3 regions of the Bacillus sp. FSL K6-6540 genome follow, and region 2 is predicted to be linked to each of the others. Evidence: riboswitches for the same ligand, from Rfam matches in the RefSeq annotation. Region 2 holds a riboswitch; each other region holds the start of a gene.

Region 1 (10,095 bases), on a different contig from region 2:
TGGTCGCGCTTTTTGGCTTCCTCCAGCAGGCGAAGATGCTCGTCGAGCTGCGCTTTTTTCACAAACGCCGTACCGTAAACACGCTGAAGCATTTTGTTCTTGCTGTCGCCGCGCCAGTATGCGCCTGCCACGTTCATCAGCTTGAACACCTTGATTTTGCCGGTTGAAGGGACGTGCGGTCCACGGCAAAGGTCGAAGAATTCGCCCTGCTCGTAAATCGTGATGATGCTGTCCTCCGGCAGGGCGTTGATCAGCTCCAGTTTGTATGGATCGCCAAGCTCGCCGAAAATGCGCAGCGCGTCCGCACGGCTCACTTCCTTGCGGACGATCGGGAGGTTCTCGCCGATAATGCGTTCCATTTCCTTCTCGATCTTCTGCAGATCCTCCGGATTCAAAGGCTCTTCCAGGTCCATGTCGTAATAGAAGCCGTCTTCGATGACCGGCCCTACGCCAAGCTTGACTTCTTTCTGTCCATACAAACGCTTGGTTGCCTGAGCCAGCAAATGCGCTGTACTGTGGCGCATCACCTCAAGTCCTTCGGGCGTATCCTGCGTTACGATTTCGATCAGCGCTCCGTCCTGAAGCGGAGTGGATAGATCCACGACGATCCCGTCCATTTTTCCCGCAACGGCATTCTTTCTCAGTCCGCTGCTGATCGACGCAGCCACATCCTCGATATTGCTGCCGGCCTCATACTCCCGTACGGAGCCGTCAGGCAGTTTAATGCTAATAGCCACCTTGCATTCCTCCCCAAAAAAGTTTTCACGTTTCTTCCATATATGAAGGACGCGTTAGTCTCCCCGTGAAGCAAGGCCTTGGGCTGTTCACAAGCCCGCCTGGACTTCAGCGAAGGATACCGGAACATGCAAAAAACACCCGTCCCGCGAAGGGACGAGTGTTATACCCGTGGTTCCACCCTAATTCGATCTCTCCATCCTCTTATGTACCCGGTACATAATCGATTAAGATCCTTCATCAGCATTGAGTAACGGTCATGAACCGGTGAAGCCTACTCATCCGCATTCTTGATGACTTGCGGGTTCGACGACACAGCTACAAAGGGGTAAATCAATGGCGAACCGGAGGAAATTGCAGCCGAGGTTTCCTCTCTCTGAGCGGTCGGATCCGGATTGATTCATGTCTTTGTCAGAGCTTTTACGTGAATTTATCAGTAATTATAATCCTGACCGCTTCGGTGCGTCAAGTCATCATTCGTCCGCTTCCCAGAAGCGCGCTGCATTCCGGACAGCTGCAGCATACTTCGGCGCGGTTATCAAAGATATGGGCCAATGTCGCGATGACGGGAAGCTCCGGCTGCCTCGTGTGGATAATCATGCGGGCCGGAGATACCGAAATCAGCGTGCTGACGACCATATCCTCAATCTCCATCTCCTGGTCCAGCCTTTCCATAACCAGTCCGTCGTCACGAGGGCGTTCGATCGGGCGAAGATTGCCGTCCAGCAGCAAAAAGTCCTCTTCCCCTTTATGAATGACGTGAACCAGCGGCATTTTGGGCTCCTGAAAATAAACGAAATATTTCAGCAGGCTTACGAACTCCTCATACTGCTGATCAAGCATAAACTCATCCACCGCGTACTCGGCCATCTCGCGAAGCTCCTGTTCATAGGACTGGAGCCTGAAGGTCATGAAACCGTCCAGATTGAGCTCCGGCGCCTCGTTAAGGCATTGATAAATGCCTTCAGCCAGCTTGCGCTTGCGGCTCTGCCAGAAATCCCCGGACGGGCCTTCTTCTTTTTGCAGGAGCATCAAAAACCACTGCAAAATCCGCCCTGCTTCTTCCTCATCATCAAACTCGAATTCCGAGAACATTAACCGTGCAGCAATCTCCTGCTCCTTCTCCTCCAGAATGTAAGCCGTGACTGCTTCGGCAGCAAGCCGGCGCAGCGTGTCGGCCGATGCGGTCCACGAAGACAGCGGAAGCTTGCCGGAGCACGTCCAAATCACGCGGTCATTCGAAGCGCTGAATGTGAATTTGAGCGGCTTGCACTGTTTATGTAGCTCTTTCTGCTTGTCTGACAATATGCGGTGGAACGCCTTTTTCTCGTCTTCCGTCCGCGTACCGACAGAAATGCTGAACAGTTCCATGGAATCACTCCTTTCGAGTTCCCTTTTCAGTATATGGGGACCCGCTCGGGTATATACGGAACTCCTGCTTGGAAAAACAAGCAAGTCCGGGCGCGCATATTAAAAATGTTTATCAACGCACATTCCATGAAGGGCCTGCCGCTCTTTTCTGTAATTTTTTATTGCGATGTCAGGAAGGTTCATGTTTTGGAGTTTATACTTTCTGATATCTAAATCATGACCACCCGTCCAACGGGTGGTTTGCTCTTGGGGTATAACCCCTTGTTGCCAAACTGCGCCTAAAGACGCTAGCCTGACCACAAATCCGTTCAGGCTCAGTGTTTTTGTCACTTTCACTTACCAGTTAAACTGGTTTATTTCTTCTTGCTCCTGTTGCTACTGAACGGATCTTCGTACTCTTTTACACTCAGCTTATCTACCGCTTGGTCATGTGATATCCCATGAACGATGAGACTGCAATTTTCGGTGGGATCGCTACCAACATGTATACATGATCTGGCATCATATGCCCTTATATGATCTCTACACCTTTGTACTTGCATAAGCGCTTGAAAATTTCAATCAGATCTCTTCTCACTTGATTATAAATCTCTTTCCGTCTATACTTCGGGGTGAATACAATGTGGTATTTGCACATCCACTTTGTGTGAGCTAGGCTGTAGCTCTTGTTTGCCATCTAAGACCATTCCTTTCTTTGAGCCTGAACATCTCAAGTTTATCGGAATGGCTTAGTGGTCAAATCCTCAATCCCTCCACCCGCATAGCGGGTGGTTTTTTGTTTCGCGCGTTTCACGCACTCAACTGGCTAAAGCCAAAATAATAAAAAACGGGCCGAGTCGGCCCGTCTTGCGGATTATAAGTTATGCGATTAGTTCTGCATTACGAAGTCGCGCTCCACGGTGCTGTTATCCTCGAACACGCGAAGGATATCATACCGGGTGTTGCGCTGAGCCGGAATGTTGCCGGTCTCGCGGATTAATTGAATAATCGATTCAATGTTGACCTTGTACACGGCGCCTGCGGAAGACACCACGTTCTCCTCCATCATCGTGCTGCCGAAGTCGTTGCAGCCGTAACTGAGCGACAGCTTGCCGATCTCAGGCCCCATCGTTACCCAGGACGATTGCAGGTTCGGCACGTTGTCGATCGCAAGCCGGCCGATGGCTACCGTCTTCAGGTACGCTTCCGGCGTTTCGCGCTCGCGCTTGAGGTTCGTGTTGTCCGGTTGGAAGGTAAACGGAATGAAGGCCAGGAAGCCTTTGGAGTCATACCCGTTCTGGATGCATTCATCCTGTGCGTCACGTACGCGAAGCATGTGCAGCGCCCGTTCTTCCATCGTTTCGCCAAGACCGATGACCATGGTAGCCGTCGTGTTCATACCGACCTTATGGGCCGTTTGCATGACATCCATCCATTGGCGCCATGTACCTTTCAAACGGCTGACTTTTTTGCGGATGCGATCATCCAGAATCTCCGCGCCGCCGCCAGGCAGCGAATCCAGACCGGCGCTGTGAAGCTCGCGCATCACCTCTTCGAGTGTGAGCCCGGAGATCTCCACCATCTTCATGATTTCGGCCGGGGAGAAGGAATGCATCGTAATGTTAGGGAACCGCTTCTTAATGTTGCGAAGCAGGTCCGTATAATAATTGAAAGGCAAATCCGGATTGACTCCGCCCTGCATCAAAATTTCAGTGCCGTTAACGTCCTCGGTTTCCTGAATCTTCTGGAAGATCGTCTCATCAGGCAGAACATAGCCCTCGGAAGAGCCGGGTCTGCGATAAAAAGCACAGAAACGGCAGAATACGTCACATATGTTGGTGTAGTTGATATTCCGGCCGATAACAAACGTCGTGATGGGATCCGGATGCAGGCGCTTGGTCATCACATCCGCCGCATGGCCAATCTTCTCGATCTCATCACTCTCAAAAAGGGTCACGGTATCTTCCAAATTTAAACGCTCACCGCGTAAAGCTTTATCCAATATACGGTTTACCGCACTCATTCTTGCAGCCTCCCTACTTAAAACAAAATACAAATCACCAGTAAAACTTCGTCTATCCCATCCTACCACATTCCGCCATTAAAAACGACATCCCGTCCGTGACAGGATGCCGAATTCTATGATTTGGCAAATCTTCAAATGAGGTTCATTGCTTCTTAAAAATCTTTAGTTGCTGGCAGAAAAGGCCTGGTCCAAATCGGCAATCAGGTCATCCACATCCTCCAGTCCGACCGAGAAGCGAAGCAAACCGTCGGTAATGCCGCGCTCATGCCGAACCTTCTCGCCCATGGCCGCATGGGACATCATCGCCGGATACGACAGGATGCTCTCCACTGCTCCCAGGCTGACGGCTACCAGCGGCAGCTTCACGCGGTTCAGCACCTGCTTCGCACGCTCGCCTGAGCCGACGTCAAAGGAGATGACCGCGCCGTAACCGCTCGATTGCTTCTCATGGACTTCCCGTCCCGGATGATTCAATAGGCCGGGGTAATACACTTGCTCTATGTCGCTTCTCCCTTGCAGCCAGGCCGCCAGCTTGGCCGCGCTTTGCTCGGAGTGGGCCATCCGAGTGCTAAGCGTCTTCATGCCCCGCATAAGGAGCCAGGAATCCTGGACCCCAAGCACCGTGCCCAAACCATTTTGCAGCTGTTTCAACTGGTCTCCCAGCTCCTGGGTTCTGGCTACGGCGAGACCTGCCAGCACATCGCTGTGTCCGCCAAGGAATTTGGTTGCGCTGTGGATGACGATATCCACGCCGAACTCGATCGGGCGCTGATAGAACGGCGTCATGAACGTATTGTCCAGCAGGGTAAGCAGGCCTTGCTCCTTAGCCCAATCCGTGACGGCGCCGATGTCGGTAATTTTCAAGGTCGGGTTCGAAGGGGTTTCCATATAAACCGCTTTGGTATTCGGTTTGAGGGCCGCCTTCACCTGATCCAGATCGGTCATGTCGACGAAGGTGCTCTCGATGCCCATGCGGCTCAGTATGCTGGTCAGCAGGCGGTAGGTTCCGCCGTATACGTCCTCCGTCACGATCATATGATCGCCCGCGGACAGCAGCATGAACGAGCTGGAGATCGCCGCCATGCCGGAAGCATAAGCGAAGCCGCGCACGCCTCCTTCCAAGAGGGCGATATAATCTTCCAGCGCCTGCCGCGTCGGATTGCCGGAACGGCTGTAATCGTGCAGTGGCGGGTTAAAGACGTCTTCATGATGAAACGTCGAGGCTTGATAGATCGGAACGCTTGAGGCGCCGGTTGCCCGGTCGATTTCCCCGCCGAAATGCAATAGTTTCGTCTCGAAACGAAGTTCTTCTTGGTGTCCCTGTTTTACTGATACCTGCTTGGTTTCCGTTCCCAAGCCGGATAGACCTTTATCGATGCTCATGCTCCCGTGCTCCCTTCCACTTCTGCCATAGCCGCGCCCAGCGCAGCATCCAAATCCGCGATCAGGTCATCCGCATGCTCGATGCCGACCGAGAACCGGAGCAAGCGGTCGTCCACGCCGATCGCTTCCCGAATCTCAAGCGGGATGTCCGCATGGGTCTGGACCGCCGGGTATGTCATCAGGGACTCGACGCCTCCGAGGCTTTCTGCGAATGCAATCAGTTTGATGTGCCGCAGCACCGGTTCGACATAGCGGGCGTCCTTCACCTTGAAGGAGAAGATGCCCGTGTTGCCGCTGGATTGGCGATTCTGGATCTCATGCCCCGGATGATCCGGCAGAGCAGGGTAATACACCTCGCCGATCGCCGGGTGGGTTGTCAAAAAGGATGCCACCGCGGTTGCATTCGATTCGTGCCGGTCCATGCGAAGCGCAAGTGTCTTCATCCCCCTCATTAACTGGTAGGAATCGGAAGGACTCAGCACCGCCCCGATGGAGTTATGAAGGAAGGCCATCTCCTCGGATAATTCCTTGCCCTTCGTCACGATGATGCCTGCCAGCACATCGTTATGCCCTCCCAGATACTTGGTGGCGCTATGTATGACGATATCCGCCCCAAGCTCGATGGGTCTCTGGAAATACGGGGTTAGCAGCGTATTATCCACGATGCTGATCAATTGATGGCGTCTTGCCCACGTACAGACGGCTTCGATATCCGTAATCATCATGAGCGGATTCGTCGGCGTTTCGATAAATACGGCCTTCGTGTTCGGTCGTCTGGATCCTTCCAGCGCATCCAAGTCGTTTGTATCCACGTAGGTTGCCGTTACCCCGAACTTGGACATGATCCGCTCCAGCAGCCGATACGTCCCTCCGTACAGATCGAGCGACACAATCAGGTGATCGCCTTGACCGAACAGCGCAAAAATCGTCTGAAGGGCCGCCATGCCCGAGCTGCAGGCAAAGCCGGCGTCACCGGATTCCAGCTCGGCGCAAGCATCCTCGAGTACCGAACGTGTCGGATTCTTGGTGCGGGCATAATCAAACCCCGTGCTCTGGCCTAATTTAGGATGGCGGTATGCCGTAGCCTGATAAATCGGAAAATTCACTGCTCCCGTTACCGGTTCCTGCACCGATCCGATCTGTGCCAGCCGGCTCTCTATATTCAAAGGTTTCTTCTCCATCACAAACTCTCCTCCCGTACGCTGTTAAATTTGCGGACCGATATCATATGGCGTTTCCTGATATACATAGTAATTGAGCCAATTAGTGAATAATAAGTTTGCATGCGCGCGCCATATGGACGGAGGCGTTCTTGTTGGATCGTCGTTCGGGTAATAGTTGCGCGGCAGCGCGATGTCCATGCCTTTGGCAACGTCCCGGTCATACTCCCATTTCAGGGAGTCCGCATCATACTCGGAATGCCCTGTGGCAAAAATCTGCTTGCCGTCCCGGCTGGACACCAAATAAATCCCTGCTTCCTCGGACTCGGACAGGATGACCAAATCATCCACGCCTGTTATGTCTTCGCGCCGAACTTCCGTATGACGGGAATGCGGAACAAAGAACATTTCGTCAAATCCGCGGAGCAGCTTGGTACACGCTTCATTGATCGTATGCGGAAATACGCCAAAGCACTTTTCCTCGAGGCTGTATTTCGGCACGCCGTAATGATAATAAAGCCCGGCTTGCGACGCCCAGCAGATATGGAGCGTGGAGGTTACATGGGTCTTGGTCCATTCAAAAATTTCAGTAAGCTCATCCCAGTAATTCACTTCTTCGAACTCCAGCTGCTCGACCGGAGCTCCTGTAATGATCATGCCGTCAAAACGACGGTTCTTCACTTCTTCAAAGGTTTTGTAAAATGATTTCAAATGCTCGGCCGACGTATTCTTCGATACGTGGGAACTCGGGTGAAGAAGGACGACATCCACCTGGAGCGGGGAGTTGCCGATCAATCGCAGCAGCTGGGTCTCCGTCGTTTCCTTGGTTGGCATCAAATTGAGGATCGCAATCCGCAGCGGGCGGATATCCTGATGAAACGCGTGACTCTCATCCATGACAAAAATGTTTTCTCCAGCCAGAACTTCCTTTGCCGGCAGGGCATCCGGAATTTTAATTGGCATCTCGGCTCACTCCTTCGAAATATGAAATGATACATCCATAAAGCTGTGAGAAAGAGCGTTAGACTGTATAAACGCAAGAAGACCTTTCTCGAAGTAGAGAAAGGTCATCATATACGTATCACAATGCGCCTCTCTCATCTGTCAGGCTATACAACGGCTTATACAATCGTCGTATCTCCTGCAAGAATTAGCACCGTGCGATGTTGCCGCCGGTTGCCGGGTTTCATAGGGCTAGTCCCTCCACCTGCTCTTGATAAGATTTCGCTTTATTCAGTTGTTTGGAATTGTTTCGTAATTGATACCTACTTTAAATCATCCTCAATTTTTCGTCAAGAACCTTTTCATGAGTTTGTCACACTTCACCAAAGGTTTCCATACCCTATATCATGGCCCTTGGACTGCTCCGGATTTCACTTGAAAGGTCCTACACCCGGCGTTATACTAGACAAGTGCTGTTTAAAACCGAGTATGAAAGAGGTGACATGGAAGATGGACGGTGACCCGAGCCAGAAACTGGATGCACAAGACGCACAACCGCATAGGATCAAGATCAGCTTACCGGCAGAGGGCAGCGTTATTTTTCATGCGCTTTTTATCGTATTCTAACCTTCCTCGATTTATGCCCGTACACCGGTGGGCTGATATCCTGTGCCTTAACTGCTTGACTTAAGCAGCTTGGATTAGACAAAGGAGTGATATCAGATGAAAATCCGGTTGGTCGATTCGGGCGTATTTACCCCTGTTGATGACATCGAAATGACGCTGACAGCTCCGGCCAGCGGCTTCTACTGGCTGGATGCGGACGTGGATGATTTAGCCGAACTGCAGCCCCTCTTCTCCCTGCATGATCTTGCCGTTGAGGATTGCCTCAGCGAAGAGGAGCAGCGTCCCAAAATTGAAATATACGAGAACCACTATTTTATCGTCGTGAACAGCATCCGGTTTGACGACGAAGAGATTTTCCTTCGGGCATTGAATGTTTTCCTGGGCAGGCATTTTATTATTACGGTGACCAAGCAAAAGATCCATGAGCTTCGCACCGTCAAACCGCTTCTCTGGGAGGATGAAGTCAGCACGCCTGACCGCTTCCTCTATCTCTTGATCGACCTCGTCACGGACAACTACTTCTCCGTAGGGGACCGAATTGAAGCACGGATTGAAAAGCTGGAGGAAGACATTCTGATGCATACCAAAAAATCCCATCTCAGCGAAATCATCGGTCTGCGAAGCGAGATTCTTTGGTTGAAAAAGGTGCTTGGACCTCAGAAGGAAGTTATCAATACGCTCAACAAAAAAGATCTTCGGCTGATCGATGACCAGCTGCAGAAATACTTCAGCGATATCTATGAAAATGCCGTTAAAATTTCCGAAACGTTCGAGACCTATCGGGATCTCATGGGGAACCTTCGGGAAGCCTACCAATCCAGTATCGCCAATCGGGCCAATGAAATCATGCGCGTGTTTACCGCTATTACAACGATCTTTATTCCATTGACGCTGATTACGGGCATCTACGGCATGAACTTTGAGTATATGCCGGAACTTCATTGGAGATATTCCTATTATGTGGTTATCGGCATCATGGTTTTTGCCGGCGCGCTCATGTTTTATCTGTTCCGTAAAAAGGATTGGATATAAGACACCCTGGTCAAAAGGGGCGAGTATTGACCGGATCACAACGGTTCATACGAACCGCCGCAACTACAACTCAATTTACAAGCACGGCGAATTAGCATCAGGACGGATCTCCCTGCAACCGGGAGAATCCGTCCTGACTTCGTTTAAGGCAGATTAACCGGCATTCGCTTTGCCGGGCTGATCCCGCCGAAAGCGGATCCGTATGAGACGAAGCCGCTCATACAGCCTCTCCGTTCCGCCCAGCTCTTCTGATTCTGCGTTCTCGGCTTGTCCCTGTCCGTATACCCGCTGTAACACAGGTTTAAGAAACGTATCGCCCAACTCTTCAAACGCCTTCCATACGTTTTCCTGCTCCGCAGCCGTCATCGTGTTCAATTCGACCTGGAGCAGTTGCTCCGTATCATAGCCTTCCTTCTCAAGCCCTTCCAACTCCTCGACCAAATCCCGACGCGACAGCGAGGTACGCGCTTCAAGCTCGGTCAGCGAAGCGCCCTCGGCTATGCCAATCAGCATCGCACGGCGGGTTCGGAAGCGTTCAAGCTCCTGCTGATATCTCTGTTCCTTCTGTTTATACAGCCAGGACAAGAACTCCTCTTCCGGCAGCTGCGCATCCACCCAATCCAGGGGAAACGTTGTGGTTCGCTCGGTTTTCGCTGTAATTTCCAGCCATTCCACCCCGTGCTCCGAAGCCTTGCTAACCCCGATTCCCGGAAGCTGCAGCAGCTCTTCCTCACTCTGGGGAACAAAGGCGCTGATCATGCGCAGCACCCGGTTGCTGGCAATGAAATAGGGCGCTTTTCTTCCGGATGCGGCCTTTCTCCTGCGCCAGGCGCACAACTC
Region 2 (10,095 bases):
GTTAAATTAGTTGATGCTGATGGTACTTCTTATGATTCTGATATTGATGCTTCTGTAAACTATGCAACTGAGACAAAAGTTGATAACTCTAAAATTTTGAGTGATCTAAATCCTAATATTAAAGTAACAGGTGTAAAAGCATTTGAAGTTGACAAGGAAGCTTATGCAAAAGGCACTTGGAAACTAAAATTCAGTAATGATGTTATTGTGAAAATCAAATAACAGCTAACAAGGGTGCCTGTTTAGGCACCCTTGTTCTTTAAAAAAGGCCTTCTCTATTGAGAAGGCCTCCATTCTTATTTCGCACTCTTATACCCATTCACATTAGAAGACTGCCATCTCCAGGAATCAGCACACATTTCCTCAAGGCCGCGTTTCGCTTCCCAGCCCAGTTCCCGCTTGGCTTTCGCAGGATCTGCAAAGCATGTGGCGATGTCTCCCGGACGGCGGTCCGCAAAACGGTACGGAACCTCTTTCCCTGACACTTTTTCAAAGGCTTTGACCATTTCCAGCACGCTGTAGCCTGTGCCTGTTCCAAGGTTGTATGCATCGGCTCCTGTAGAGTTCAATACTTTTTCCAGCGCCTTGACGTGGCCTTCTGCGAGATCAACGACGTGAATATAATCGCGTACGCCTGTCCCGTCTTTTGTCGGATAGTCATTTCCGAATACGCTTAATTGCTCGAGCTTCCCGACTGCTACCTGTGCCACATACGGCATAAGGTTATTTGGGATTCCGTTCGGGTCTTCACCGATCCGTCCGCTTGGATGCGCGCCGAACGGGTTAAAGTAACGAAGCAGCGCAACGCTCCACTCATTGTCGGCTGTATGCAAATCACGCAATATTTGTTCAAGCATGAGCTTCGTCTGCCCATAAGGATTTGTCGCGCCTAATGGAAAGTCTTCCGTAATCGGCGATGTTTCCGGAACGCCGTATACTGTCGCAGATGAACTGAATACGATTTTCTTGACGCCGTATTTCTCCATGGCCTCGCATAAAATAAACGTTCCTGTCAAATTGTTATGATAATATTTGAGGGGAATCGCAACAGATTCACCGACTGCTTTTAACCCTGCAAAATGAATCACAGCTTCGATTTCATTTTCAGCAAAAACGGAATCTACCGCTTCCCGGTCCAATAAATCCGCTTCGTAGAACGTTAAATCTTTTCCTGTAATCTCCTTGACACGGTTCAGCGCTTCAGCTGAACTGTTGGACAGATTATCAAGAACAACAATCTCGTAGCCGCTGTTCAATAGTTCAACACATGTGTGGCTGCCAATGTACCCGGCACCGCCAGTAACAAGTATTGCCATGATGTAACCCTCCTAAAAAATGACCTGTTTTCATTATATAGTGTTTAGAACCGGTCCACATCCATTTTTAAGAAGTTTAATCGTTTATTAATAGTTTTTTCATATATTATCAGCATTTTCATACCTTTATGCAGCGCGAACAAGTATAGCAGCTGAAAAATCAATCTGCCGGTTGACGTTTTCCTTTCCCTTTTTCGCTATGCTTAATGCAGAAAGGATTTGATGACATGGCGATGAGCCCATATATTTTTATTGTATTGATTCTTATTATTTTATCGATGTACCGAGAGAGAGCTGTCAGACCCGGGAAGTTGCTGATCATTCCGCTGCTGCTCTTATGGGGCGTATCAGCATCGTTTCAGCCGGCGTATTTTCATTCCGTATTACATGTGGCGATCAGCGGCATTTTATTATTGATCGGGCTGGCCTGCGGGTTTGGCATTGGGAAGATGGTAAATGTACGGATTCACCCGGAAACCGGAAAGGTCACTTCACGCGGCTCACTTGGGAGTGTTATCCTCATTCTAGTGATACTTTCTTTGCGCATGGCCGCGAGAACATGGCTGCCTGAGAGCAACGAGATGTTTATTGCCATTATTCATTCTATGTTCTTCGTTCCCCTCGGCACCATCACAGCCCGCAACATCATGCTTTACAAAGCATACAGACGGCTGACCGCCGGCAAAGTATCCATTCAATAACCGAAAGAAGGACCAGCATGAACGGACAAACTCCGGCTCGGCACTACTACAAGAAGCTTGTGCCGAGCCTTATTCTCATTTTGAATTGCATACAATTTTTATCTCATCCAACTAAGGCTGATCCCATTTTGTTAGCATTTGTATTTGCGGTATACTTAGCATTCATTTGGATCATTCCCTATGTGGCATCCACCGCTGTTAGTTTGAGCATATTCGTCGGGCTTTGGATCCTGACCGTTTTTCTTTGGGCTGTTTCCGGCCAAGAGCAGGGAGCCGCCTTTTTTTTACTCGTATTTTTAATGGTTTATGCAGCCATAAAGCTTCCTGCACGGCTGTCTTTGATCCTTACAGTGTGCCTAATTGGGGGCAATGCTTTCTTTTTGTATTCTGTTTTTGACAGCAGCTGGGACGATATCATCAGCAACATCTCGATCATGATCGGACTCTACGTCTTCTTCTCCTCCATGCGTTTCAGACGAGAAGCGAGAAAGGAGGCTGAACGGAATCATGCTGAATTGGCAAAAATGCATGTGCAGCTGGAGCATGCTCATAAAGAACTCCAGAAAGCCCATGCAGAGCTGCAGGAGGCTTCTGTTCTTTCATTAAGGTACGCGGTCCTTGAGGAACGTACAAGAATCGCCCGCGACATTCATGACAGCATCGGTCACGAGCTGACTTCTGTGATTGTTCAGCTTCAATCTCTTCCCTATATCCTCAAAAGCAGCAAGGAGGATTCAGAAAAAGTCATTCAAAATGTACTGAGTGTCGCCAGGGAATGTCTTCAAGAAGTACGGTCTGTCGTTCACCAAATGGGCCGTAGTGAATCGATGGTGGGGCTTACCGCTTTGCGGGGGCTCATTCATCAAGTGGAGGAACGGAGCGGCTTGCACGTTTCTTTAGATACTGCCGGACTGTCAGAAGAGTCTTGGCCTCCAAACGTGAGCGAAACGATCTACCGCATCTTGCAGGAAGCGCTGACCAATATCATTCGTCACGCTGACGCTTCTCATGCGGCGGCCGTCATTTCTAATGACAAGTCCCATCTCTATGTCACAATCACCGACGACGGACAATTCACCGGCAGCCTTACTTATGGATTTGGCCTGACAGGAATGAAAGAGCGCGCAGAAAAAGCAGGCGGTTCCCTTACTTTCAGTGCCGTACAGCCGAGCGGCCTGAAAATTGAGCTGTCATTGCCGCTCATGACAACGAATAAGGAGCAAAAAGATGAACAAAGATAAAATACGCGTCGCGCTTGCCGATGATCAGCCGCTTGTGCGTGAAGGCTTCCGCTACGTCATCAACGCACAGACGGATATGACGGTTTCTGGCGAGGCCGGCGACGGTCACGATATTATAGCACTCGCAAAACAAACAAAACCCGATGTCATCCTCATGGATGTCCAGATGCCGCGTTGCTCAGGCATCGAAGCGGCGAAAGACATTATGTCCGCACTTCCAAATACAAAGATAGTCATTTTAACCACCTTTGACACGGAAGAATACGTATTTGAAGGCATCCGTGCGGGCGCAGTCGGCTATCTGCTGAAGGATACACTTCCTGAGGAGTTGATAGATGCGATTCGCGCTGCGGCGAGAGGCGAGGCGATTTTCCGTACAGTCACAGCTGCTAAAATTATCAGTGAGACATTTCGAGCGAAGCAACAGCCTCATGCAGAAGAACTGGCAGAGCCGTTCACCAAAAGAGAGCTTGAGGTTCTTCAGCAAATGGCCTACGGACTGAGAAATGAGGATATTGCTGAAAAGCTTTTCGTCAGTGAAAGCACTGTGAAAACCCACGTGCACCGCATCCTGCAAAAATGCAATGCCCAAGACCGGACACAGGCAGTCGTATTTGCCATTCGAAACGGTATTGTGCAATAGAAATCTCTCATCCCGTCATGCTAAAATAAGACAAAGGAGATGATTGGAAATGAAAGAAGAAATCATTGAACGGTTTACTACATATGTAAAAGTCGACACACAGTCCGATGAATCCGTTGACACTTGTCCTTCCACACCCGGCCAATTGACATTAGGAAACATGCTCGTTGATGAATTGAAGTCCATCGGCATGCAGGATGCAGCCATTGATGAAAACGGCTATGTCATGGCAACTCTTCCCTCCAATACTGAAAAAGACGTGCCGACAATCGGCTTTCTCGCTCACGTTGACACCGCTACAGACTTTACCGGCAAAAACGTGAATCCGCAAATCATCGAAAGCTATGATGGAAAAGACATCGTTCTCAACAAACAGCTGCAGGTCACCCTGTCACCTGATCAATTCCCTGAGCTGTCCGGCTATAAGGGCCATACACTCATCACCACAGACGGCACCACCCTTCTCGGCGCAGACAATAAGGCCGGTATCGCTGAAATCATGACAGCCATGGATTACCTCATCAAACACCCTGAAATCAAGCACGGCACAATCAGAGTCGCCTTTACGCCTGATGAAGAAATCGGAAGAGGGCCGCACAAATTTGATGTGAAACGGTTCAATGCATCCTTTGCCTACACGGTTGACGGCGGGCCGCTCGGCGAGCTTGAATACGAAAGCTTCAATGCCGCTGCCGCAAAAATTACGATTAAAGGCAACAACGTACATCCCGGAACAGCTAAAGGGAAAATGATCAACTCTGCGAAAATCGCGATGAAGCTGAACAGCCTGCTGCCGGCAGACGAAGCGCCTGAATATACGGAAGGCTATGAAGGCTTCTATCACCTGCTGTCGATTCAAGGAGACGTAGAGGAAACAAAGCTCCACTACATTATTAGAGACTTTGACAAAGAGAATTTCCAAAACAGAAAAGAAACAATGAAGCGTGCCGTTGAAGAACTTCAAAACGAATACGGGCAAGACCGGATTCTGCTGGATATGAACGACCAATACTACAACATGAGAGAGAAAATTGAACCTGTCATCGAAATCGTCAACATTGCCAAGCAAGCAATGGAAAACCTCGGCATTGAACCGAAGATTTCCCCCATCCGCGGCGGCACCGACGGATCGCAGCTGTCCTACATGGGGCTTCCGACGCCAAACATCTTTACAGGCGGGGAAAACTTCCACGGCAAATTTGAATACATCTCAGTTGATAATATGGTCAAAGCCGTAAATGTCATCGTTGAGATTGCAAAGCAGTTTGAAGCGCAAGCCTAATGCCAAAAGCCAGTCCAAAAAAGGACTGGCTTTTTTGTGTGAAAATGAAACATTTTAAACACGTCCTCCGTAAAACAAGTATCAACAAATGAGGAGGAAAAACAATGACAAAACATGCAATCGCTGCAAAGAGTCTCTTGAAAAAATGGATCATTTCCAGGCCGCTTAACATGCAAAAGAAATCCAGCCCATTTCAAAAAATCAGAAAAATGTTCAAACGCTTCTTCAAATAAAACATTCAAATCCCCTAAATACAATCCGTATTCACCCGTACCGCCCAAATGCTCCGTAATTTGGGTTTTTTGTGTTCAATTCCGCAAAATAGGGTATAAACCAAACAAGCAAGAATACAGCACCCAAAAACAGGCAATTCGAATTACTCAAACTTAGGTTAAAAGTTATATAAAGGAATTTATTTTATCGTCGATAGTAACTATAGAACCAATCATCAACAAGAGCAAACAGCGTGATTCAAGACTATTTTCAGGTCATCAGGTTATACTGTTTTAGAGGGACAGTTTCTTGTTATTTATTGATTTAGAATTTTTTGAATACTTTTTGACTTTTTATCCGTACAATAGAGAGTACCAAAACTTTTTTTGGGAGGTATGTAATATGATCCTATTTATTATCATCGCATTATGCGGCTATCTTCTTTTTTCTTTCAGCAAGGACAATCGCCGCAAACCGCAAAAGACAAGCCCTCTGCCAGCAGCTGCACCTCATCACAACAACCTAATCGACCTTGACGCCATCCGCCAAAAACGCCGGATGCATCTTTCCTAATTCTATATTTCAAATGAAAAGGCTGCTGAATCACGCAGCCTTTTAAAATTGTTTTGATTTAGAGCCTGAAACCTTTTCGCCACCTATCCGTAATTTCATACAAGGCAAACCCAAAGGAGACTTCAGCAATGATCGAGTTATTTATGAAACAAAAAATGTTCTCATTTAAAGATGCATTTCACATTTATGACCGGGATGAACAAGAAACATTCAAGGTGGAGGGGCGTTTTTTCTCGTTAGGAGACTCATTACAAATGACAGACTCATCCGGGAAAACGCTCGTTTCCATAGAACAAAAACTAATGTCTTTATTGCCGCGCTATGAGATTTCAATTGGCGGGAAAACAGTTTGTGAGGTAACGAAGAAAGTAACGTTTTTCAAACCGAAATTTGTGATTTCCGGGCTTAACTGGGAAATCGATGGTGATTTATGGAGGGATGAATTCCAGCTGACGGACGGGGAAAATGTCCGGATGTCAGTGAGCAAAAAGTGGCTCAGTTGGGGTGATTCCTATCACTTGCAGATTGCAAACGAGGGAGATGTTCTGATTTGCACTGCCATCGCTATCGTGCTTGATATGGTTTTATATAACGATGAAGATGAAAGTATTTTCTAAAAAGCATTGACAATTGATCCAAAAGTAATAATATTAAGATAATTGAAATCTGAATATGAAGTTGTACCTTATCAAGAGAGGTGGAGGGACTGGCCCTATGATACCCGGCAACCGCTGTTTCAAACAGAATGGTGCTAAATCCTTAAGAACATTGCGTTCTTGCAGATGAGGCGGAGATTTGATCGTTCAAGCTCTTCCTTACACAAAGGAAGAGCTTTTTACATGCTCAATATTTCAGAAAAGAGGCGAATAACATGGCTCAACAAACGAATGTTGCAGGACAAAAAACAGAAAAACAACGCAAAGCACCTTTCCGCGCCGATCATGTCGGCAGCTTGCTTCGTTCCGTTCCGGTAAAGGAAGCCCGGCAAAAAAAAGTGGCTGGTGAGATGACAGCGGAACAGCTTCGTGATATCGAAAATCAAGAGATCACCCGCATCGTGGAAAAACAAAAAGAAATCGGTCTCGATGTGGTAACAGACGGGGAATTCCGACGTTCCTGGTGGCATTATGACTTCCTGGAAGGGCTTGACGGTGTGGAACCGTTCATCCCGGCTGAGGGAATTCAGTTCCATAACACAAAAACGAAAGCGCGCAGCATCAAAGTGACGGGAAAACTCGATTTTACGAGCCACCCAGCGCTTGCTGATTATCAATTTTTACATGAGATTGCTGGTAACGCGACGCCAAAATTGACCATTCCCAGCCCAAATATGCTGTTTTTTGGCGAAAAGGCGGATAAAGGGATTTATGACGATCAAGAGGAATACTTTCATGATCTGGCCCAAGCGTACAAAAAAGCAATCAAAGCCTTCTATGATGCTGGCTGCCGTTATCTCCAGCTCGATGATACGTCATGGTCTCTCTTCTTTGAGGAAAAAGGCAGAGAGGTTGTCCGGGCGCTCGGCGGCGATCCAGAAACATTGCCAGCCATATTTGCCAAAACAATTAACGATGCCGTCGCAGACCGGCCTGACGATTTAACGATCACAATGCACATTTGCCGCGGCAACTTCCGCTCAACCTGGGCGGCATCAGGAGGGTACGACGCTTTAGCGGAAACGATTTTGGACGGCTTAAACCTTGACGGCCTTTTCTTGGAATACGATGATGACCGCTCCGGAAACTTTGATCCGCTCCGTTTTGTGAAGCGCAAGGATCTGCAAATTGTGCTCGGCTTGATCACATCGAAATACGGCGAGCTTGAAAATCCTGAGGATGTGAAACGCCGTATCAATGAAGCCGCGCGTTTTGTCAGCTTGGACCAGCTATGCCTGAGCCCGCAGTGCGGTTTCGCCTCTACAGAAGAAGGCAACCTTCTGACAGAGGAGCAGCAATGGGCAAAGCTTCGCCATGTCATCGACATTGCCAACGATGTGTGGAGATAATCTATCATTGACAGAAATAGAAAATGTGTGAATAATAGATACTATCAGAAAATTTCATAAAAAGGTTTTCCTTATCAAGAGAGGTGGAGGGACTGGCCCTGCGATACCCGGCAACCGCTGTTTAACAGAATGGTGCTAAATCCTTTAGAGCAATGATTGCTCTTGAAGATAAGGTTGAGATTGTCACGCAAGCTCTTCCTTATCCAAAGGAAGAGCTTTTTTACATTTGAATGGAAAGAAGGAATGGACAACATGTCACAACAAACAACACCCGCAGAACAAAAATCACTTCAAAGAAAAAAACCGCCGTTTCGCGCGGATCAAGTCGGAAGCCTGCTAAGGTCTGAGCCCGTCAAAAAAGCGCGGCTGCAAAAAGCGGCCGGCGAAATGACCGCTGAGCAGCTTCGCCAAATTGAAAACGATGAAATCATCCGCATTGTGGAAAAACAGAAGGAAACCGGCCTGAACGTCGTGACAGACGGTGAATTCCGCAGAGCATGGTGGCACTTTGATTTCCTGGAAAACTTAGATGGCGTTGAGCCGTTTACTCCTGAGCAAGGCATTCAATTCCATAACGTACAGACAAAAGCACGCGGCATTAAAGTCACAGGCGATATCGACTTTTCAACACACCCAATGCTTGAAGATTACTCATTTCTCCATAGCATTGCCGGTGACGCGACGCCAAAGATGACCATTCCAAGCCCGAATATGCTGTTTTTCCGCGGGAAATTGGAAAAAGGTGCATACAAAAACGACTATCACCTTTTCCAGCATGATGTATCCAAAGCATATAAAAAAGCGATTCAAGCGTTTTATGACAGAGGCTGCCGCTACCTCCAGCTTGATGATACAGCGTGGGCCGTTTTCTTATCAGAAAAAGGCTTAAAACAAATCGAAGCGTTCGGAACAACGCCTGATGAGCTTCGCCAGCTGTTTGCGAAATCGATTAACGACGCGATTGCAGACCGCCCGGATGACTTGACGGTAACCATGCATATTTGCCGCGGCAACTTCCAGTCCACTTGGACAGCGGAAGGCGGCTATGACGCAGCAGCCGAAACCATTTTTGACGGCTTGAATCTTGACGGACTTTTCTTAGAGTATGATGATTCACGCTCAGGCGGATTTGAGCCGCTACGTTACGTAAAACGGTCTGATCTTCAGCTTGTTCTTGGCTTAGTGACATCTAAATTCGGTGAGCTTGAAAATCCGGATGACGTGAAACGCCGTATCGAAGAAGCGTCCCGTTATGTAAGCTTAGACCAGCTTTGCCTCAGCCCTCAATGCGGATTTGCTTCAACTGAGGAAGGCAACAAGCTGACTGAAGAAGAGCAATGGGCGAAGCTCCGCCATGTGGTTGAGATCGCTAATGATGTTTGGAAATAAGCAAAGAAAAAACACACTTGATTCCCTAGCGGAGCAAGTGTGTTTTTTTATGTCACTGTGCGGTGTAGCCCCCATCAAGGACGACAGCCTGCCCAGTGACGCCCTTCGCCTTCTCGCTTGCCAAAAACACGGCATAATCCGCAATTTCCTTGACGGAAAGCAGTCGCTTTTGCGGCACAAGCGGAAAAATGACTTGTTCAAGTACAGAGTCGTAAGGGACATTTCTAGTTTTCGATAGATCGCTAAGCTGATTGCGTACAAGCTGGGTATCGACATAACCCGGGCAGAGCGCATTGACTGTAATGCCGTGGGGCGCGCCTTCCAGCGCCCCTACTTTTGTGAGTCCAATGACGCCGTGCTTGGCGCTATTATAAGCGGATTTCCCTGCAAAGCCGACTAATCCATTAACAGACGCGATATTAATGATTCTGCCAAACTGCTGTTTTTTCATGATCGGAAAAACATGCTTCATTGCAATAAAGGGGGCCGTCAGCATGACCTTGATCAGCTGTTCAAAGGTGTCTGTCGGAAACTCTTCAATCGGAGCGACGTGCTGAATACCGGCATTGTTCACCAGAATATCCAAGCGGCCGTATTGTTTTTGGATGACGTTCACCGTATCAGCAACTTGCGCTTCCTTTGTCACATCATACGGAATGGCCGCCGCGTCAAAGCCTTCTTCTGCAAGTTTGGAGGCTGCTTTTTCACATGCTTCCGGACGGAGGTCTGAAA
Region 3 (10,095 bases), on a different contig from region 2:
AGCATTACAATGCATGGTTCTGGATTATCCAGACCATCATTCTGGTGGTGCTCTTCATTGCCGATTATGCGGTTAATGCCTGGGGAGTCAAGAAGCTCGGCGGTTCCAAAGCCTCGATCTGGGGCAGCACGATCGGACTTATTATCGGACCGTTCGTGATACCGGCCTTCGGGTTGATTATCGGACCGTTCCTCGGCGCATTTTTGGGTGAAATGCTGGCAGGCTCGGGAGCAAGCAAATCCATGAAGGTTGGCTTCGGATCGGTAGTTGGATTGTTTAGCAGCATTGTGGTGAAGATTATATTGCAGCTTGCGATGATCATCATTTTCTTCATCTGGATTTTCTAATAGAGCATAGCAATCGCTGTAAGAGGCGCTTTGGAGGAGAAAGAAGGGTACGGTTTTGTCTAAGAAAGAGTCATTTATTAAAGGCACCATCATCTTGGCCGCTGCTGCGCTGGTAGCCCGGGTGCTGGGCCTTGCTCAGCGGGTGCCGCTGGAGCATATGCTGAATGATATCGGGGATGCCTCGTTTACGATCGCCAATAACGTATATCTAATGCTGTTAACGGTAGCAACGGCCGGCATTCCCAGCACGCTCAGTAAAATGGTATCGGAGCGCCATGCTTTGAACAAGCCTGCGGAGGCTCGGCGCGTCTATCATGCTGCGCTTATTTTTGCCGGGGCAGCGGGCGTTGTCATGACGCTGCTCCTTTACTTCGGAGCTCCTTTTTATGCCACTCATATAGCCAAGCAGCCGGAGGCCGCCGCTGCCATTCAAGCGCTCGCTCCGGCGCTGCTGCTGTTTCCGGCCATCGCCATGATGCGGGGATACTTCCAAGGGCGCAATAATATGACGGCTGGCGGCATATCGCAAATTATCGAGCAGATTGCACGGGTTCTGACAGCGATCGGCTTGGCCTATGTGCTGCTGCGTTTGGGATATGACGATACCTGGATCGCGGCAGGTGCCTCCTTCGGGGGCGTCCTCGGCAGTATCGGGGCATTTGCGGTCATGCTGTATTTTACGGTGAAGCTTCGCCGAAACGATCGTGAGCTCAAAATGCCGGCGGCGGACCGCTCGATTCCGCTTGGCGGGATATACCGGGATATATTCACGCTGTCTATACCGATTGTGCTGTCTTCCCTGGCTGTTCCGGCGGTCAACTTCATTGACAGCTCCATTGTGAAGCCGCTGTTGATCGGGCAGGTTGGTCTGGGAGAGGCTACTGCAGCCCTCGCGGTATTAGGAAACCGAGCGCAAAGCGTAGCGGGCATTCCGCCGATTCTAGCCATTGCCCTCAGCACCTCGCTCATTCCGATCATCTCTGCCGCTTTTGCGAGGAAAGATCAGGAACATTTGGAACAGCAAGTATCGCTGGCCATGCGAGTTGCCATATTGACGGGTATGCCGATGGTGATTGCGCTCTGCGTTGCATCCTATTCCATCAACGGATTGCTGTTTAGTTCCCTCGGCGGAAGCGGGATCATCGGGTTCCTGACATTCGGTACGATTTTTCAGATCACGATGATGACAACGAACTCCATTCTTCTTGGAATCGGCAAGGCCAAGCTCTCGATGGTTCACGTGATGATCGGGATAGCGGTCAAGCTTGTTGCCAGCTTCCTGCTTGCTCCGTTGTTTGGCATTTACGGCATCATCGGGAGCACGGCTCTCTGTTTCCTTGTCATTACGATGCTGAACGTCAGATCGATCAAGGCGATTGTATCCTTCTCGATCCTGGGCAAACGCTGGATGGGCTTCATACTAACGGTTGCTGCCGCAGGAGGGATCGGTTACGGCCTGAATCTGGCGGGTATTCAGATGGTCGATGTCATGCCGGCACGTTTGGCATTCCTGCTGACCTGTCTGGTTGTAGGCGTAGCCGTAGTCATTATATATCTTGTGCTGCTGGTGGTGTTTGGCGTACTGCGGCAATCGGAGCTTAGCAGTTACCCGCGTCCTTTGCAGAAGGTATTCCGTCCGCTGATGAGACTGCAGCCTGCGCGTATGCGGGAACGGGGATAAACCTATGATTCAAGAACAGCACATCTATTCATTCATCCGTTAGAGAAGAGACCATTCCGGCCGTATCGGAATGGTCTTCTTTTATTGCCGGTGGAACGGATCGGATACGTCATGGGCGATGGAGGTTTTCTCCAGAACGGCCCGATGGGCGTGGGTGATATCCGGCAACATCGGCGGTTTCGGTTTGCGAATATGCTTAAACATCGCGTGGCCCTGATACCAGTCGTACCGGGGAATCGGTTCCGGGGGTTCATCCTGCCAGATCTCCTCGAGACGGGGGCTATACAGACGACGGCCGTCCGGCAGCCATTCCGATTGGATAAGCTCAAGCCCCTCGTGGCCGTGATTCATGGCTTGATCCCGCGTCGGCGTAAATAACGCCGGCCAATATTCAGCGCGCGAGCCCTGATGCTTGGTGGAACGAGCGAATGCCAGTACGGCATGGTAGATATCCTCGTAACCGAACAGTAAAGCGTACAGCGAGCGGCCTGCCTTGATCCGGATGGACAGGTCGTCAAACTTGGGGATGGTGAGTCCGGCCAGCGGCCGGGTAGGGGAAACGGGATAATCGGCAGAGTCTGTGCTTGCCTGATGGCTTTGACCCAGCGGGAACACGATTTGATTCAACCGAGACAGCTCATGCACCCGGAAGAGGGGATCCTGCAAAATATGCTGACGGTAAAAAGGATGTCTTGCCACGCGCCCCTCAATATAGTTCTGTTCATTAATGATGAGGGCGACCGTAAGCAGCGAACTGCCTTGGTCGTGCCAAAACCGTTCCCAGAACGGTGTCATGAACGATGAAACATGGAAGCGGGGGAGCAAATGGAATAAGGGCTTTCCTATTTTTCGACTGTGCATATAGAGAAGCAGCTGCGGATAGGCATCCTGAAAAATCAGCGCATTGCAGCGCTCCAGGAAACTGTACAGATGGTTTTGGAATGGGGGAGCCATGAGATCCGACATCAGCCCGCCCTTCAGATCGCTCATATTCCATCCGGCATTGCGTGATACCATATGGGCAAGCAAGGCCCAATGCAGCTCCGGATGCGACTCGTAACAGTCCAAATAGGCCTCTGTTCGGGTCACGTTGCTTCGGTTGGCGACGGCAGCGGCCTCCTGAATGCGATGAACCAGCTCTTGCTCCTCATCCGTTGGCTGCTGGTCCGGTTCATGACCGCGAATATCGCTGTGACCTTCTTGCAGAGGGAGAAACGAAGAAATGCCCTGCGGCAGATAGGGATGGGAGGAGAGAATGTTCTTGAGCTGCCTGCGAATGGCCTTAACGGCTGTAGGATCCCACTGCAATTCATGCCTGTTCATCCGAAGCTTTAAGGAATATCGCCAAGCTGCCATCATACCCGACCATGATTCTGCCAGGGCTCGCGGAATGGCAGCTGTCCATGCCCCGTAATCCCTGCCCCGATTTGGTTTGTCCTTGGCTCCGTGCGAGTGCATGCCGGTTGTCACCTGCACTTTCTGATGATAATTCCAGACCGTGAACCTCATACAGTCAGTATGCTCTAAAATTTGACTTCCACTCAACAATTTGATTCACTAGGGGGGAAGGAACTCGACGTAAAGGGGAGATAATCAATGGAAAAAATCACTTCAGAAGCAGAATTTCAGGTTGCGATCCAGTCTCCACGACTGACCGTTGCCGTATTTAAAGCGGACTGGTGCGGCGATTGCAAGTTTATCGATCCATTCATGCCGGAGGTTGAGACGAAGTTCTCCAACCAATTGACTCTGGTGGAAGTTGACGTCGATGCTGTCGGTGACGTGAGTCAGCAGCAAAATATTCTGGGCATCCCTAGCTTTGTTGCATACTCTGACGGACGCGAGCTGGTTCGCTACGTTAACAAACTCCGCAAATCGCGCGAGGAGATTGAAGATTTCCTGCAGCGTGCCGTGGACGTATACGGTACGATTCACAAGTAAGCAGTGACGATAGCACCGCCGCCTTTGAGCTATAACGGGCGGCGGTGTTGTTTTTACATTGGATATTATGAGGGGGATTGTGAAGTCAAGTACCTTGAGCATGAAGGTTTTGTTCATTTTTGAACATTTTGTCACAATCGCTCAAGTGACCGGGGCTGCAGAATCAGGTATAATGAAATGTGGACTGTATATGATGCGATCCTGTATAGGTTTTGAATAGTGAATGATTATGAGCAGCAGGTGAGATAAGTGAACGATAAACAATTAAAGTGGCTGAGTTACATAACATGCTTAATTATGTTCTGCGCGACTTTCGGGGGCATGGTTGTGACAAAGACGGGGTCGGGGCTTGGCTGCGGCCAAGAGTGGCCGCTGTGCAACGGTAAATTTGTTCCCGCTTACACGGTGTCCTCGATGATTGAGTATTCCCACCGGGCCGTAAGCGGAATGGCCGGCTTGGCCGCCTTGGCTTCGCTGATCGCGTTCTGGAAGTACAAGCGGGACCGCCGGGATTTGATGGCTTACGTCATCGGAACCTCGATATTCGTCGTGGTACAAGCCATCATGGGGGCCCTCGCGGTGGTTAAACCTCAGTCGGCGGCGATCATGGCGCTGCATTTTGGCTTCTCGCTGATTGCTTTTGCCAGTTCGGTCATGCTGGCTCTGGGCATGCGCCGAATCGAACAAGCGAAGGGGCCCGTTGACCTGGAGCGTTTGCCGCGGGTGGGAAAGGGCTTCCGCAATTTGGTCTGGGGCACAACGTTGTACAGCTACATCGTGGTGTATATCGGTGCATTCGTCAGCCATACCGATTCCCGGGAAGGCTGCTCCGGCTGGCCGTTATGTAACGGAGAAGTGATACCGGAGCTGAGCGGAGGGGTCGGCATCGCCTTTATGCACCGCGTGGCCGCGCTTCTGCTGCTGATCGTGGTGGCGGTGATGGGGCATTTTGCATATTGGCGCAATCGCGATAACCGTGAAATCCAGATGCTGGGCATTTCGGCAACCATGCTGTGCCTGCTGCAGGTGTTCAGCGGCGCTCTCATTATGGCTACGATGCATAACGAGGAAGTTTACGTATTCTCCGCACTGGGGCATACGCTGCTGATCTCGGCGCTGTTCGGCGTACTCTGTTATTTAAGCGTCCGGGTATGGCAGCTCAGCAAGCCGCTTGAAGCCGAAATACGGAAGGGCCACGACGTGCCCCGCGAAAAGATCGTATAAGGAAGAACGCCGATCATTCCGTAAAGAAAATCCAATATCCTATAGCATACATGCATGCAAAGTCCCCGGACCGGAGTTCGAGGGCTTTGTTGTATAGAAAGGAGCTGCCGGCAGCGGTATCGAAAAGGTTTGATAAGGCAACGAATTTGTTTATATTTAATAACACCGGAGAAATCACAAGTCGCTCCATGCTCCATGCTATGGAGTTGTCTTCCCGTTTCGGGGGCATCCTAACAGGACGAACCCAGATTGGCGCAGCAGATGATGGGTCATCTGATAGTCATGGGATGCCGAAGGGCCTGATGGCGATCCGGATGAGTTGCCCCCGCGCGAGGATATCGCCGTGAAGACGGCCGCTGAGCGCTGGAATGAGTATATTGGCATTAGCACAATCGAGATCAAGAACCAAGGTTAATCTGATGACGCGAGGGGGTACCGCCATGCTTCGAATGTTACTTGGGGAACAGCCCCGGCAGAATAACGGCCTGCTTGAGGAAGCCATCGAATCGATGGTGAAGACAACCCGGCTGCTGCAGAAGGAAATGGATAAAAATCAAGATCCGACGCATGATTTTCGCAAGCTGGAGATTTGGACCCGGGGACTGATCGTCTCCCTGGATGAGCTGGAGCAGAGCTGGAATGCGGCCAAGCATTTCAGTCAATCGGTCCAATCGGGTTACATCGATGATATGTCGATTCAGGAGCAAGGGGAATATCAACGATATGTGTATTTTTACAAAAACGGCTTCATCCGCGTATTCTCGATCCTTGACAAGCTGGGCACGGTGCTGAACGATTTGTTTGATCTGCATACCTCCAAGGTTAAGGCGCATTTTTCTTATTTTACGGTCCTGCGGCAGTTCAGATTTTTGAAGGCCCACGGTGAGCTGGCTGAAGAGCTGGAAGCGATCAAGGATCGCTACAAAGCACCGCTGAACGCGCTCAGGAAAAGGCGCAACGCTGAAATTCACTACATGAACTCCGAGATGCAGGATGATTTGTGGCAGCGCCATCAAGGGCTGTCCGACAAAATCGAGCTGGAGGATATCGACAAGCACCTGGACGATCTCCAACAGGGCATCGATATGGTATGCCGCAGCCTGGCCGCCTCGTATAAATATACGAACAAGCTGTGGACTGAAAATGGAGTGCGGGCTTAGGCACAAAATCGCCATGAAATTCCTTTTGACAAAAGCCTGAAAAGAATCTATACTAACTATTGCATTCATTAAATGTTATCAAATCAGATCAATTTAATCGGAAAAATTTCATATCGATGTTTTCTTATCGAGAGAGGCGGAGGGACAGGCCCGATGAAGCCCGGCAACCGACTTCTTGCGCACCATTGCTTAATGCGATGACGCTTGGAGTGACATGGTGCTAATTCCTTCAAAGCTATGGAATACCTTCAGCTTTGACAGATGAGAAAAGGCGTTGACTTTTACGTAAAGAGGGCCCTTTTTGATTCTACAAAAAGAGGCTCTTTTCTTTTGGGTAAATAGATATGAAGCTAAGGAAAAAGGAGGATTATCGGATTGATTGAGCTCAAGCAATTGACGAAGCAGTACGGAAAAGCCGGGTCATTAACAACTGCGTTGTCCGAATTGGATTTGTCGATTGAAAAAGGAGAAATTTTCGGAGTGATCGGACACTCCGGTGCAGGGAAAAGTACATTGATCCGCTGCATCAATTTACTGGAGCGTCCCACCTCGGGCGAGGTGTGGGTGAACGGCAAAAATTTGACGTCGCTCGGCAAGAAGCAGCTTCAGGCGGAGCGCCGTAGAATCGGCATGATCTTTCAGCACTTTAACCTGCTGTCTTCCGCGACGGTGTACGATAACATTGCGTTTCCGCTGCGTCTGATCAAGACGCCGAAGGCCGAACTGGAGCGCAAAGTATCCGAGCTGCTGGCTTTGGTCGGCTTGGAGGCGCATCGCGACAAATACCCGTCCCAGCTGTCAGGGGGCCAGAAGCAGCGGGTAGGCATCGCCAGGGCGCTCGCGAGCGATCCCGAAGTGCTGCTGTGCGACGAGGCCACTTCGGCCCTTGACCCGCAGACGACGGATTCGATTCTGCGCCTGCTGCTGGACATTAACAAAAAGTTTCATCTGACGATCGTACTGATTACCCATGAGATGCATGTAATCCAGAGCATTTGCGACCGGGTCGCCGTTATTCATCAGGGCGGCATCGTAGAGCAAGGACCGGTAGCGGAAGTGTTCCTGAAGCCGAAGCATGAAGTGACGCAGGAATTCATCCGCCAGGAGATGGACAGCGGCGAAGCGCTGCGGCTGGCTATGCAGGGTCAGGTAAACGGCCCTTCAAGAGCGGTTCAAATCACGTTCCTAGGGTCGAAAACGTACGAATCGATCCTGTCCCATACCGTTCATGAGACAGGCGTGAATTTTGCGATTCTGCAGGGTACGATCTCTACGATCAAAGATACGCCGTACGGCCAGCTCATCGTCCGTTTCGAAGGGGAAGAGCGCGCGATTGAAGATACGATCCGGAAGCTGCTTGAACAAGGACTAGACGTGGAGGTGATTCATTGATGTTCGGACTTGATTTTACCCAGATCGACTGGAAAGAGATATGGACGGCAACATTGGATACCCTGCGGATGCTGGGAGCTTCGGCCTTGTTCAGCTTCATCATCGGACTTCCTGTCGGCGTGCTGCTCTACATGGCCGCAAGGTCCACGTCCGGGTTGGTACGCTTCGGCTACACGATTCTGTCGTTCATTGTAAACATTCTGCGCTCGGTTCCGTTCATCATCCTGATCGTGGCGATGATCCCGATTACGAAGTCGATCGTAGGAGTTTCGTACGGCGTGCTGGGCACCATTCCGCCGCTCGTGATCGGCGCTGCTCCATTCTTTGCAAGGCTCGTGGAAACGGCTTTGAATGAAGTGGATAAAGGCGTGATTGAGGCGGCTCATGCCATGGGCTCTTCGACAAGCCAAATCGTATGGAGGGTGCTCCTTCCGGAGGCGCGTCCGGGTCTGCTGGCCGGGATGACCATCACGATTGTAACCCTGGTATCTTACACCGCGATGTCCGGTCAAGTCGGGGGCGGCGGTTTAGGGGATTTGGCCATTAAGTATGGCTATTACCGTTATGAGACCGAGATCATGATTCTGGCTGTCGTGCTGATGATTGTCCTGGTCCAGCTGCTGCAGATGGCAGGAGATCGTCTGGTGCGGCATTTTACAAGAAAATAACGGATTGATGAGGCTTCAAGAAAGACAATATATAAATAATATATTTTTCGGAGGGAGAGTTTTAGAATGAAAAAATGGACATTGGCATTGATCAGCTTGACCTTGGTTACGTTGCTGGCTGCATGCGGCAGCAAGCCTGCGGATAACGCATCCGAGCCAGGGGGAACAACGGGAGGCGGCGGTCAAGAGACCGTGACCTTGAAAGTAGGGGCTTCGCCATCACCGCATGCCAAGATTCTCGAGCATATCAAGCCTGCGCTTGAAAAAGAGGGCGTAAACCTGGAAATCGTAGAATTCACGGATTATGTGCTGCCGAATACGCAAGTGGATTCCAAAGAAATCGACGCGAATTTCTTCCAGCACAAGCCTTACCTGGATAACGAAATCAAAGAGCGCAAGCTGGACCTGGAGTCCGTGATCGCCGTGCACGTGGAGCCGCTGGGTGCGTACTCCAAAACCATTACATCTGTGGATGAGCTGAAGGATGGAGCGGTTGTAGCCATTCCGAATGATCCTTCTAATGCTGGCCGAGCATTGACGCTGCTGTCCAAGAACGGCGTGATTAAGCTGAACGACGAAAGCAAGCTGGAAGCAACCGCCAAGGATATCGTAGAAAATCCGAAGAACCTGGAGTTCAAGGAAGTTGAAGCCGCCATGCTGCCTCGTATGCTGGATGAGCTGGATCTGGCTGTCATCAACACGAACTACGCGCTGGAAGCGGGACTGGACCCAACGAAGGACGCGCTCTTCATCGAAGACAAGGACAATCCTTATGCCAACCTGCTGGTAGCCCGTCCGGACAACAAGGACTCCGACGCCATCCAAAAACTGGCGAAGGCGCTGACTTCCGAGGACGTGAAAACTTTCATTGAAGAAGAGTACAAAGGTGCCGTCATCCCGGCATTCTAATTCAGCAGTAAAGCTCGATATGCTGTATATGAATTCATCGTATATGTAAAGAAAGGGCATTATCCAAGAGACCCATCGGTCTTTGCGGATAGGCCCTTTTTTCTTTCTTTTTCTGTCGAAGGGCCATTCCTGGTCGGAAGCAAGTTGTTCGGCCTTATCAAATCTTTTATACTGAAGGAAGGATATCCATCTGAGGAGGGAAAGCCTTGAAGGGAAAAGTGGCGCTGATTACAGGCAGTGCGACAGGTTTGGGGAAAATGACGGCACTGTCGTTAGCCCGGCAGGGATGTCATATAGCCATAAATTATGTAAACAGCAAGGATGAAGCGGAGGCGCTTTCCCGTGAAATCGAGGGGTTTGGCGTGAAATCCATCGCGATTAAAGCCGATATCGCCAGCGAGCCTGAGCTGTATTCATTGGTGGATCAGACGGAGGAGCGGCTGGGCAGCGTCGATATCCTGGTTAACAATGCAGGACCGTTCATTCGGGAACGCCGTCTGTTCTCGGAGTACAGCCGCGACGAAATCGTACATATGGTGAATGGCAATTTAACCGGCGTCATGCTGCTGGACCATCGCGTTCTGCCTGCCATGCGGGAGAAAAAATGGGGGCGCATCATCCACTTTGGTTTCGGGCATGCCGGTGAAGCCCGCGCATGGCCTCAACGCTCCGCCTACGCGGCTGCGAAAGTGGGCCTGGTCTCCTTTACGAAGACGCTGGCCGTGGAAGAAGGGCCGTATGGGATCACCGTGAATATGATCTGTCCGGGGGAT

The links. Region 2 has a riboswitch for S-adenosylmethionine ahead of MHH82_RS35720 (5-methyltetrahydropteroyltriglutamate--homocysteine S-methyltransferase). Riboswitches for the same ligand answer to the same signal wherever they lie in the genome.
Region 1: linked by a shared signal. The riboswitch ahead of metA (homoserine O-acetyltransferase MetA) and the one ahead of MHH82_RS35720 (5-methyltetrahydropteroyltriglutamate--homocysteine S-methyltransferase) in region 2 are both predicted to bind S-adenosylmethionine.
Region 3: linked by a shared signal. The riboswitch ahead of MHH82_RS27860 (methionine ABC transporter ATP-binding protein) and the one ahead of MHH82_RS35720 (5-methyltetrahydropteroyltriglutamate--homocysteine S-methyltransferase) in region 2 are both predicted to bind S-adenosylmethionine.

Annotation. Positions count from the first base shown of each region.
Region 1 is NZ_JBBOXH010000001.1:5,797,875-5,807,969, forward strand. It holds gene thrS (threonine--tRNA ligase) at 1-737, opposite strand, end outside; gene MHH82_RS25745 (putative sporulation protein YtxC) at 1,201-2,106, opposite strand; partial or broken gene tnpA (IS200/IS605 family transposase) at 2,540-2,782, opposite strand; gene mqnC (cyclic dehypoxanthinyl futalosine synthase) at 2,975-4,108, opposite strand; gene MHH82_RS25760 (aminotransferase class I/II-fold pyridoxal phosphate-dependent enzyme) at 4,274-5,494, opposite strand; gene MHH82_RS25765 (PLP-dependent transferase) at 5,491-6,675, opposite strand; gene metA (homoserine O-acetyltransferase MetA) at 6,700-7,617, opposite strand; SAM riboswitch class I at 7,749-7,877, opposite strand; gene corA (magnesium/cobalt transporter CorA) at 8,320-9,255, shown strand; gene MHH82_RS25780 (HRDC domain-containing protein) at 9,409-10,095, opposite strand, start outside.
Region 2 is NZ_JBBOXH010000002.1:646,543-656,637, forward strand. It holds gene MHH82_RS35675 (DUF4352 domain-containing protein) at 1-222, shown strand, start outside; gene galE (UDP-glucose 4-epimerase GalE) at 297-1,316, opposite strand; gene MHH82_RS35685 (DUF1453 family protein) at 1,544-2,017, shown strand; gene MHH82_RS35690 (sensor histidine kinase) at 2,035-3,258, shown strand; gene yxjL (two-component system response regulator YxJL) at 3,245-3,901, shown strand; gene pepT (peptidase T) at 3,951-5,183, shown strand; gene MHH82_RS35705 (hypothetical protein) at 5,288-5,416, shown strand; gene MHH82_RS35710 (hypothetical protein) at 5,706-5,969, shown strand; gene MHH82_RS35715 (LURP-one-related/scramblase family protein) at 6,098-6,586, shown strand; SAM riboswitch class I at 6,652-6,758, shown strand; gene MHH82_RS35720 (5-methyltetrahydropteroyltriglutamate--homocysteine S-methyltransferase) at 6,841-7,974, shown strand; SAM riboswitch class I at 8,043-8,149, shown strand; gene MHH82_RS35725 (5-methyltetrahydropteroyltriglutamate--homocysteine S-methyltransferase) at 8,227-9,363, shown strand; gene MHH82_RS35730 (3-hydroxybutyrate dehydrogenase) at 9,416-10,095, opposite strand, start outside.
Region 3 is NZ_JBBOXH010000001.1:6,202,541-6,212,635, reverse strand. It holds gene MHH82_RS27890 (DUF456 domain-containing protein) at 1-347, shown strand, start outside; gene MHH82_RS27885 (putative polysaccharide biosynthesis protein) at 403-2,028, shown strand; gene MHH82_RS27880 (DUF2515 family protein) at 2,110-3,486, opposite strand; gene MHH82_RS27875 (thioredoxin family protein) at 3,625-3,969, shown strand; gene MHH82_RS27870 (COX15/CtaA family protein) at 4,219-5,193, shown strand; gene MHH82_RS27865 (Cthe_2314 family HEPN domain-containing protein) at 5,634-6,353, shown strand; SAM riboswitch class I at 6,475-6,621, shown strand; gene MHH82_RS27860 (methionine ABC transporter ATP-binding protein) at 6,729-7,745, shown strand; gene MHH82_RS27855 (methionine ABC transporter permease) at 7,745-8,413, shown strand; gene MHH82_RS27850 (MetQ/NlpA family ABC transporter substrate-binding protein) at 8,480-9,322, shown strand; gene MHH82_RS27845 (SDR family oxidoreductase) at 9,529-10,095, shown strand, end outside.